2 regions of the Jeotgalibacillus haloalkalitolerans genome follow, and region 2 is predicted to be linked to the other one. Evidence: riboswitches for the same ligand, from Rfam matches in the RefSeq annotation. Region 2 holds a riboswitch; the other holds the start of a gene.
What was found. Region 2 has a riboswitch for S-adenosylmethionine ahead of UFB30_RS15195 (methionine ABC transporter ATP-binding protein). Riboswitches for the same ligand answer to the same signal wherever they lie in the genome.
Positions count from the first base shown of each region.

Region 1: another riboswitch for S-adenosylmethionine. It lies ahead of UFB30_RS11280 (Na+/H+ antiporter NhaC family protein); the one in region 2 lies ahead of UFB30_RS15195 (methionine ABC transporter ATP-binding protein).

Region 1 is NZ_JAXQNN010000003.1:227,544-233,246, reverse strand. Features, by position in the region: gene UFB30_RS11285 (GH32 C-terminal domain-containing protein) at 1-1,697, opposite strand, end outside; gene UFB30_RS11280 (Na+/H+ antiporter NhaC family protein) at 1,972-3,273, opposite strand; SAM riboswitch class I at 3,414-3,521, opposite strand; gene UFB30_RS11275 (SRPBCC family protein) at 3,616-4,068, opposite strand; gene UFB30_RS11270 (MerR family transcriptional regulator) at 4,183-4,941, opposite strand; gene UFB30_RS11265 (MFS transporter) at 5,108-5,703, shown strand, end outside.
Region 2 is NZ_JAXQNN010000007.1:78,207-83,909, reverse strand. Features, by position in the region: gene UFB30_RS15205 (MetQ/NlpA family ABC transporter substrate-binding protein) at 152-997, opposite strand; gene UFB30_RS15200 (methionine ABC transporter permease) at 1,207-1,875, opposite strand; gene UFB30_RS15195 (methionine ABC transporter ATP-binding protein) at 1,868-2,893, opposite strand; SAM riboswitch class I at 3,033-3,135, opposite strand; gene UFB30_RS15190 (thioredoxin family protein) at 3,237-3,560, opposite strand; gene UFB30_RS15185 (toprim domain-containing protein) at 3,560-3,916, opposite strand; gene gcvH (glycine cleavage system protein GcvH) at 4,344-4,727, opposite strand; gene UFB30_RS15175 (arsenate reductase family protein) at 4,812-5,171, opposite strand; gene UFB30_RS15170 (ArsR/SmtB family transcription factor) at 5,187-5,489, opposite strand; gene UFB30_RS15165 (SDR family NAD(P)-dependent oxidoreductase) at 5,514-5,703, opposite strand, start outside.

The DNA.
Region 1 (5,703 bases), on a different contig from region 2:
ATTGTCTCAGCATCCCAGCTGCCAATCCAGTAAAAGGTGAATCGCGCTGCATAGGGACTGGACTCCATGTAATACGGGCTGATCATAAAGACATGTTTTTCCTCACCTGTTTTAGTGTTTTTAATTGGCACCAGGAATGGAAGCTCCCACACATCACCCGTTTTAGGGAATTCCATACTATCTCCAATCAAGAACGGTTTTTCATAATTCCAGTTCTCCATATCAGTTGAACTGTATAAGAGTGCAGTTCCTCCTGCTTCTTCAACTCCGGACCCTACAAGCTGGAACCACTTGTCGCCCTCTTTCCAGACGTAAGGGTCCCGGAACTGCCCAAATAACACTTTCCCCTCAGGCGTAGTCAGGTTTTCCTCCTGAACAGTGACAGCGTCAGCATTCATGTTCCACTCATCCAGCTTTGCATGATCAGGGTTTCCTGGTCTGGCTATACCTGTCATCTGATTAGGGATCATTTCATCGTGTCCGGCTGTATAGAATAGAGCCGGCACACCATTTTCATCATAAGCAGCACTGCCCGACCAGACACCATCCCTGGCTACAGTTCCTTCAGTCGGACTCAGGGCTACCGGCCGGTCCTCCCAATGAATCATATCCTCACTCGTTGCATGCCCCCAATGAATCTGATGCCAAAATGGGCCTGCAGGGTTGAACTGATAGAACAAATGATATTCACCATTATAATAAATCGGCGCATGGGGTTCATTCATCCAGTGTTGTGGTGCCGTAAAATGATAGTTCGGACGATAACGATCTCCTCGATAGACAGTTCGATCATAAGAAGTCTCAGGTGCCGGCAGCTCACCATTGTATTGATTTTTCACTTCATTGACCTGCTGCAAAATTTCTTCTTCCGAAAAAGCACGCCCATATATCGAAACATTGTCCATAAGACCATTAAACATATTTGCCTGAAATACTTCAGAAACTGCAGTTGCCTGATTATGTTTTCCAACCTGCAGCGGTATATTTTCAGCAGGGGTGAGCTGCATATCAGCAGATACTTCTTTTTCAGCAACGACTTTCCCATTGATCAGAATCTGGACTCTTCCTGCCTTCTGGTCAAACTGAGCAACAATATGCGACCATTGATCCTTTGGCAACACTTTTCCTGCCGGAGACCAGAGCTCATGCCACTCCCCGTTCAGGGCAAGCTGAAAGGTAACATAACCGTGTCTCCCCATTCCAACGATAAAACCTTTTTGCTGTTCCCTGTCATGCTGGTTGATGATTGCAGAAGTTTTTCCTTCATCTCCCCATTCATAGGCTCTCGGTGCTACCCATGCTTCAATAGAAAACGACCCTTCAGGCACCTGAACATTCTCAGGAGGCCTCTCCATCCAGTTGGAATATCCATCAAATAGCAGAGCACCATGATCAATACCACTTTTCCATTCAAGACCTGACGGCTTTGCTGCTGTTACATCATCAAGCTGATCCAAGCCAACATCCTTAGCAGCAATCCCGCGTGCTTCATTAAACGCCCATTGATGAAGCGCATCCTCACTTAATACATGAGTGGGTGCCGGTGCATCTTCTACTCTTTCGGTTGACCGTTCATTCACTTCCTGCGTCCTTTCCTGTTCTTGATCCGGAACAGGCTGATCGGTTTGCTGTGACAATATCAGCATCGTCGCTGCAACACCTGCTCCTCCAGCTAATACAAACCATTTTTTATCCATTCTTTCTTCCTCCCTGATTATGCGAAATAAAAAAGACCCGAAAACATGGAAGATCCTTAATGGTCTCTTCCTGTTTTCAGGTCTTGCCTGCTTATCAGTCACAATCCTGCTGTATGAGATTATCAAATTGCTTTAAATCTTAACAGCTCGGATAGAAAGGTTCAAGAATAAAGAGAAAATAGCACTGATTGTGCTCTTCCACAACAGGGATCCTTTCAATTAAAAAAGTCTGCCTGGCAGTCAGTGATTAACTAATTGCCAGGCAGACCTTCATCTAATCATTTTTTGTTATAAATCTCGGATATTGAATCGCGATCGCAATTGCACCTGACAATGCAATCAGAATCGGATAAATGCAATACGGTACAATCTCAGCCGGCGAAATACCAGCGACCCCTGCAACAGCCAGAAGCTGCGCGCCATAAGGGATCACACCCTGCACAGAGCTCGCGAAAATATCAAGTAAACTCGCTGACCTTCGTTTATCTATGTCATACTCATCTGCAATCTGCTTTGCAAGCGGTCCAGCAGTAATAATGGAAATCGTGTTGTTAGCCGTCGCAAGGTTTACTGTACTTACAAGCCCTGCAATACCGGCTTCCCCGCCTTTTTTCGTCTTCACACGTTTCGTTACTGCCTGAAGCAGGGATTCAATTCCCCCGTTTGCTCTGATCAGCTCCACTAGTCCACCAAGCAGAATCGCGATCATCGCGAGCTCCTGCATATTTGTAAAGCCATCACCAATCAGACCGATTAAGTCCATAAAGCTGTACTGTCCGAGCGCAAGACCAACAATTCCTGCAAAAATGATTCCGCCAAGCAGCACCAAAATCACATTTGCTCCGGCTACAGCAAAAATCAATACACCGAGATAAGGCAGCACCTGAACTAAATTATATGGGTTATCCCCATCAATTGAAGCACTGTTGCCGGTTGTCAGCACACCAAAAATGATCGCTGTAATAATGGCGGCCGGTAATACGATAAAGATATTCGCCTTAAATTTATCTTTCATTTTTGTTCCCTGCGTGCGAACTGCTGCAATCGTCGTATCAGAGATGATTGACAGGTTATCACCAAACATTGCACCACTGACGATTGCACCCATAGCAAGCGCCACACCGATATCTGTCTGTTCTGAAAGTCCAAGACCAATTGGTGCCAGCGCAACGATTGTTCCGACTGACGTTCCCATTGAAATTGAGATAAAGCATGCGATCACAAACAGACCGACAATGAGCAGATTCTGCGGCAGCAGTGACAGTCCAAGGTTAACGGTTGAATCAACCGCACCAGCTCCCTCTGCTACTGAAGCAAAAGCTCCGGCTAAAAGGAAGATCACAACCATCAAAATAATGTTCGGATGTCCGCCACCTTTTGCAAGCTGCATCGTTTTCGTCTGAAAATCTGTTTTTCTATTCATGAGCATTGCCACTAAAATCGCTGTGAACAATGCCACTAATACAGGCATGAAATAAAAGTCGCCTGTTAAAATACCTGATCCGATAAAAAGTAAAATGAATACGCCGAACGGAATAAGTGCCAGCGGATTGCTTTGAATATTCTCCTGATTCATTTGTCCGAGCCTCCTGAAATAGTATCGTGCCCTGCTGAATGTACCCACTCCGGGGTGAATTAAACGTTGGAAAGGTTTTTCAGGACACAAAAAAACCTCTCCAATAAGAAAAAGAAGAGGCTTGTATAAGCAAACAACTTTTCTTATCTCTCAGGCAAAAACGCCTGCTGGAATTGGCACAGTACTCAACTTGCGAGTCCGCTGCCGAGGCTTCAAAGGGCCAGTCCCTCCGCCTCTCATCATAAGAAGATGGTTATGAAGTTTTTATTGATTGTTGAAATATAAGTGATTCACTCGGATAAGTCAATACAATCATTTAAATTAAGAATATTCAATCTCTCTTCAGGCACTTTCCGCTTCACTTTTTACTCTTTTAAGGAAATCGAGTACAACTTGATGATCCTGCTTATTACCGGCAAATTTCAGCATTGCCCTGCCTATAAAATTAGCTCCCTTATTTTCACCTTCATAGATGAGTCTGGTCTGCTGTTCGCTTTCTTTTACCAGTTTAAAAGAAAAGGTCGTGTCAAAGGCTTTGCCAAGAACAAAGTTTACTTTCTTAAACTTTTCATTTTCATAATCTTCATAAGCGAGGGTATGTACAATATAAGTCTCCACGCGTTTACCCTCACCGTACTGCTGCTGATGCTTTGCGCCAGCTACAGTCTCCTCACCTTCCACAAGCTCGTGTGATAACACCTTTGGCATAATTCTTTTGATGTTTTTATCTTTGAATAAGTCCCATACATGTTCAATGTTCGCAGTAATGATTGTTTCTTCTTTCCATGTGATCATTGCTGTCCACCCTTTCGTTTTACCATAAATTGAACTTAATCTTTATTTTAAACTATAGAGTCGGTACAGCCTAAAAAGTCATCTGCACGTCTGCAGATGACTATTCGATCAATATCATTTTCCCGTATAAACATCAATCGCATCCCGTAAAAATACTGCTGCGCCTTCAAAGTGTTTGTCATAATACGCAGTAAACCGCTCGTCGCTCACATACATATCCCCAAGACCTGCATGCGCCTCTTTTGTATACTTTGGCCAGGTAAAGCTCAGCCATTCCCTATGCAGTGCAGCTGCTTTTTGTGCCTCAGGCGAAGCAGGATCACCTGTTTCATAGCCATTCTTCAGGGCTTCAAAAAGTGCTTTCTCCACTTCATTCATCCGTCTAAAGTCAGCCTCAGACAACCCCATCATTTTGGCTTTGCTGTCATCTACAACATGATCTCCATATTGTTCACGCACTTCTTTTCCGTACTTCTCTTCATTTTCATCAATCATCTTTTTCTTAAATCCTTCAAACTTCTCCTGATCTGACATTGGAGTACCTCCTTCTTTGCTTTCAATCGTTTTCTTTACGGTTGAAATAATCTGTTCAAGACGGGTATGCTTTTCCTCCAGTTTTTCAACGTGCTGCTGCAAAGCTGAGATCAGATCAAAATCCGGGTGATGAATGATATTTTTAATTTCCTCAAGGCTCACCTCAAGCTCCCGGTAAAAGAGAATCTGCTGCAGCAGATCCAATTCCTTCTGACTGTAAATCCGGTAACCTGAGGAACTGATTCTCGCAGGCTTTAACAGACCAATCTCATCATAATATCTCAGTGTGCGGCCGCTCACACCGGACAGCTTTGCCAGCTGCTGAACTGTATATTCCATCTAAACCCCTCCTGACAGATTAAGCATAAGGCTTTACGTTGCGTGAAGGTCAACAGATATAATCATATTTTTTTATATAAATATTATAAATTGGAAATGAGCGTTTTTAACACCCTCATTTTAGGTTAAAGAAGTAAGACATACATAGAATTTGCGGGGTGAGAAAATGAGCGGATCTGATTATACAGTAGGCTTGATCGCGGCACCGGGATATCCAAAAGAATTAATTGATTCGCTGAAAGCTGACCTGCCTGAACTGCTGGATTATTATGTTGATGATCATCGGCACTGGAAAATAGACTGCTCAATTGATTCTATAACAGGTGGCACTGATCAGTCTGAAGAAGTGATGAGGGCCATTTTATCATTGAGAGACGAGAACAAATGGAATTTTACAGTAGCGATTACAGACCTTCCACTGCTTCAGGGTAAAAAAGCGATTATCGCAGAAGCATATGAAGAGGAGCGTGTTGCTTTAATCAGCCTGCCTGGTCTTGGCGCAGTTCCGCTTGCACGCAGAGTCAGGGATTCAATCCTGCAGCTTGTAAATGAAATGTTTTATACAACGTCTGATGAGGGCCGGAGAAGAGCTGAACAAAGGCTCGAAAAGAAGGATCAGACAGAAGATAAAGAACTAAAAACAAGAAATCCAAAGAGGCTGTTAGGCAGAAAAGGGTTTGATAAAGTATCACCAATTAAAAGAGAAACACCTGAAGATACAGAAAATATTGATGTGAGATTTAAAGTGAATTCATACTCCGG
Region 2 (5,703 bases):
GCCAGCTGATAACGGCAACTTCCCGGGTGTATCGCTACAACCTCAACGCATATTGCTACAGATACGGCAAAAATCGCGACAAACCTCCCTCTGCCCTTGCAACAAAACATAAAAAAACTGCCCAGGCACAGCCTGGACAGTTACAAACACATTATTCAGCGTCAACCGGTACGACTGCGCCGCCCCATTCTTCATAGATGAAATCCTGGATTTCTTCAGAAGTCAGTACTTCAACAAGCTTCTGAACTGCTTCGTTATCTTCTTCACCGCTGTTTACAGCAATGATGTTTACATAAGGTGAATCTGAATCTTCAAGTGCAATTGAGTCTTCAAGCGGATTGATTCCTGCATCAATTGCGTAGTTAGAGTTGATTAGAACAGCGTCGCCTTCTCCATTTTCATAAAGCTGTACAAGAAGTGCCGCTTCATAATCTGCTTCAAACTGAAGATTTTTAGGGTTTTCTACAATATCAGATACTTCTGCTGCTGTTTTTTCAACTTCAGGATCAAGTGTGATCAGACCCTGTGCTTCAAGCATTGTAAGAATACGCCCGTGGTCAGCCACTGAATTACTCATTAGAATCTCAGCACCTTCCGGCAGATCTTCAAGTGATTCGTGCTCCTGAGAATATACACCGATCGGCTCGATGTGAATTCCGCCAGCGTTTGCAAAGTCATAGCCGTGCTCTGCAATTTGTGACTCAAGATATGGTACGTGCTGGAAGTAGTTTGCGTCAATTTCTCCTGATTCAAGGTCCTGGTTTGGCAGGATATAGTCCTGATATGGCTCGATCTGAAGGTCTACACCTTCTTCTTCAAGAAGCGGCTGTGCCTGCTCAAGGATCTCTGCGTGAGGTACGTTAGATGCGCCGACTCTCAGTTCAACCGGTTCGCCGTCTTCACTTGTACCAATGCCTTCTTCTGAGTTATCTGAACCGCAAGCGGCTAGTGCGAAAATGCTTGTTACTGCGAATGTTCCTGCTACGAATTTTTTCATGTGTGATTCTCTCCCTTAAATGTGTTTTTTGTCTTTGTAAAAGTGGCTGCTGATTTCCGCTTCAGGGGGACTTCGCGGTCGGGCGCTGAGCCCGCAGGCTTCGCCTGACCCTTCCTGCCGCAGGAATCGCCCCCTTACGCTTCAATCATCAGCTGTGCAAAATCATTGATGGATTTAATAGCACAAATTATAAAAAGCTAATCACGAAATTAGCGTTTATCAAGTTTGTTGGTGAAGAAGTCTCCAAAAAATTGAATAATGAAGACGATGGCTAAGATGATGATCGTCGCTGCAAGTGTGACGTCATCTCTGCTTCGCTGGAACCCGTCAAGGAATGCCAGGTTACCAAGTCCGCCTGCTCCAATTACACCGGCCATCGCCGTATAACCGACAAGCGCGATCGCGGTAACAGTAATTCCTGAAATAAGAGCCGGCATTGATTCAGGCAATAATACTTTAAAAATAATTGTACTTACTTTTGCACCCATTGATCTTGCTGCCTCTATGACACCTTTATCGATTTCACGGAGTGCGATTTCAACCATCCTTGCATAAAACGGTGCCGCTCCGATAATCAGCGCAGGCAATGCCGCATCTGCTCCCCGGATCGTCCCAAGAAGAAATCTTGTAAACGGAATCAGCAGAACGATCAGGATAATGAATGGTATGGACCTGAAAATATTTACAAGTGCAGTTGTAATCGCGTAGGCAATTTTATTCTCCCAAAGGTTTCCCTTTGAAGTAAGAAACAGAAGCAATCCAAGCGCTAAACCTAAGACAAACGTGATCACAACTGACAGGACCGTCATATAGATCGTTTCATAGGTTGCTTCCCACATGACCGGCCAGTCAACGTTCGGAAAAATCTGCTCAATCATGTGTGATCACCTCCACTCCAACACTTGCCGCTTCCAGAAACTCAATGGCGCGGGCCAGCTCGTCCGGCTTTCCGTGTAAATGAATAAATAGTGAGCCGTATGCACCATTTTGCGTCTGAGAAATTTTCCCCTGCAGAATATTTACCTGCAGTTCAAACGAACGGATCAGATTTGTCACAACCGGCTGCTCAGCTGATTCACCTACAAATGTCAGCTTCACAACTTTACCGTCCTGATATTCTTTAAGCAGATGTTCAATCGTATCTTTTGTTTCCTCAGGCTCTGTTACCTGTTGTACGAAACGTTTTGTAATGTTTTCCTTCGGCTGTTTGAATACCTCAAGGACATCGCCAAGTTCCACAACCTTACCGCCTTCCATAACAGCAACGCGGTGACAGATCTTTCTGATTACATGCATTTCATGTGTAATCAGAACAATAGTCAGTCCAAGGCGTTTATTGATATCAACCAGCAGTTCAAGAATTGAATCAGTTGTCTGAGGATCAAGTGCGGATGTTGCTTCATCACAAAGCAGTACCTCAGGATCATTTGCAAGTGCTCTTGCGATGCCGACTCTCTGCTTTTGTCCGCCGCTTAATTGTGATGGGTAAGCATCCCCCCGTCCTTCAAGCCCAACCAGTTCAATTAATTCATCGACTCTTTTTAATCTCTGCTGCTTCGGTACACCAGCGATTTCAAGCGGAAATGAAATATTTTCTCTTACAGTTCTTGACCAGAGAAGATTGAAATGCTGGAAGATCATACTGATTTTCTGCCGTGCTTTCCTGAGGTCTCCTCCTTTAATTGAGGAGATCAGCTTGCCATTTATGTCAACTTTACCTTCTGAAGGCTGTTCAAGACCGTTCAGCATACGGATTAATGTACTTTTACCGGCACCACTGTAGCCAATAACACCGAAGATCTCGCCTTCCTGAATATTCAGGTTCACTTTGTCCACTGCAGTCAGTGAACCGCTTTTTGTTTTAAAAACTTTTTTCACATCTGAGATGGTTATCATACCATCACCTACTTTCGTAAATTAACTTATTATCCCGTTAAAGCGGAACATTAAAGTGACCCCATAAATTGACCACTTTTATATAAAAAACGCCTCTCTGCGTGATGAGCAGAAAGGCGTCCAAAATTAAAACGGCTTTCTCTCATCTGCCAGGTTTTAACCTGTGTGACTTGGCACCTTTCCAGTAAACTGTCGGTTGCCGGGCTTCATAGGGCACTTCCCTCCGCCGCTCTTGATAAGAGTTTTGCGTATTTAGTTAAGATTCATTAAGAGTACGAGACAAATCGTATCATGATCCTAAAAATAATGTCAACGAATTTTTTTCAAAATTGCACATTCATTTTTAAACAGGCTGTCGCGATAACTCTCCAAATGCTTCAAAGATCGTTGGAACCGACTCAAACTTATACATTTTACGTACCAGTTGACCGTCTTTAAATAACAGCAGGCATGGAACACTTTCAATCTGATAGCGTTCAGCCAGCGGTTCAACGTAATTCAGATCAGCTTTACCAATTTCAGTGTCTTTAATCGCAGCGGCTGTAACCTCAAGCATTTTTCCTGCAAGCTTACAGGTGCCGCACATTGGCGTATACAGATACATCGCCGACTGCTTTTTCTCCTGCAGACGGCTGTCCAGATCTTCTATTGTCCATTCTTTTATCATTAAAGATTCATCCTTTTTTCTAAAAACTCAGTGTAAATATCAATGTTTGCACCGGCTAAAATGACTGCCAGGTGCTGATCAGGGGCAGTTGCAACCTCCCGATACGCTCTGTCGATATACAGATGATCCGCTTCTGGCATTTCTCTTTTAAACTGTTTACGCAGCTTTTCACCTGCATCGTCTGCATCGACTAGCACATAGACATCCTTTTCATACAATTCATCAATCAGTTCATCCATCTTTGTCAGACTGATTGTGCCGTTTGTACAGATAATGTCAACAGGTTCTCTGATAATCGGCTGTACCTTGCGCTTATCTGACTTCCCCTCAACAATAATAACCTTTTTGCACTCCATTTCCCATCACACCCTCACCTAAGGATCGCACGGCTTTCTTACATGGTATGCTGCTGATTTAATTGTCGCCTGTACTGTGGATAATTGCAAGTAAATGAGATGAGGAAAATCTCTTTGGGTTACGTTGAAACAATGGCTGATGATTTCCGCTTCAGGGGGACGCTTTCCGCGGCCGGGCGGTGAGCCCCTTCATGCTTCGCATTACAGGGTCTCACCTGTCCCTTTCCGCCGCAGGAGTCGCCCCCTTCCGCTCCAATCATCAGCTGTGCAAGTATGAATATTTACTTTTACAAACTACTGAGCACAGCAGGGACGGCGTTGACTAAAACTTTTAGAGTGATTACAAGAATGAATCACTTAACTCCGTCCCCAGTGAGCCGGTTCAAATTAAAAAACCGTCCACCCAACCAGGTGAACGGCACATCAATTAATCTTCGTCTGTCATTTTGTCATATGCTTCAGCGTCCATCAGTTCGTCAACCTCTGACTCATCAGAAAGTTCAATAACCACCATCCACGCTTTTTCGTATGGTGATTCGTTAACGTACTCAGGGCTGTCTTCAAGGTCTTCATTGACCTCAACAACTTTACCGCTGACTGGTGCGTATAGCTCTGAAACTGTTTTAACAGATTCAACACTGCCAAAAGGCTCGTCCGCCTGCAGTTCATCGCCTACTTCCGGAAGTTCAACGAATACGATATCGCCAAGTTCTGACTGTGCGAATTCAGTGATACCGATACGTGCTTTACCGTCTTCAACTTTTACCCATTCGTGTTCTTCTGAATAACGTAATTCTTTTGGTGAACTCATGTGTTTTCCCTCCGCATATGAATTGATTTCTATACTATTTCATATTGGCATAACAGGTGCCTGAAAACAAGAATTGTTTCTGATTTACCCCTGCCATTTTTCTTCAAATTCAGGTTCTTTGAATCCGACTGTGACCTGTGTGCCATCAGTTGTCAGCGGACGCTTGATCAGCTTGCCGTCTGAAGCCAGCAGTTCAAGCTTTTCATCATCTGACATATCAGCCAGTTTATCTTTCAGGCCAAGCTCGCGGTACTTTACGCCACTTGTATTAAAGAACTTCTTCAGTTCGAGACCGCTCTTCTTATGTAGCTCAGAAAGTTCTTCTTTTGAAGGGGGTGAATCAATTAAATGAATTTCTTCGTATGACACCTCATTTTGATCCAGCCATTTCTTAGCTTTGCGGCACGTACCGCATTTTGGATAAGTATAAAAAGTAATCGCCATGCTAATTCCTCCTTTTTAATAACACCGGTCTTCCACCGTAATAATCAGATGCTTTAATGTGTCTAGCGCTCCCTCAAGTGCAAGGGAGTAATTGCGCTGCGTTCCATGCTGCTGCATTTTTAAAATACCCTGTTCACGCAGAATTTTCAAATGATGAGAAACAGCAGGACGGGAGAGTGGAAGCTTTTCCGTTAATTCGTTTACTGTCATTGAATCTGTATCTGAAAGCATTAAGACAATATCCTGACGATAAGGATCACTTAACGCCTGAAATAACGGAATACAATCCCGAAATGCTTTTTCTGCCTGTTCCCCCATCGTTGTCACCTCTATTAATAAAAATTATTCTCTTTCCTGTGTTTTCCTGACAATATTTGCAGCAGCTGATCTCGATATTAGTCGGCTCGCTTTAGACTGCAGCTTGTTCATCCCGCCAGGAATAATCTGCTTTTTCCCATTCATGAATTCGATATAAGCAATTTTTGCAACAGCCTGCGCTTTCATCGTACCATTTTTAAACAGCTTTGAATCA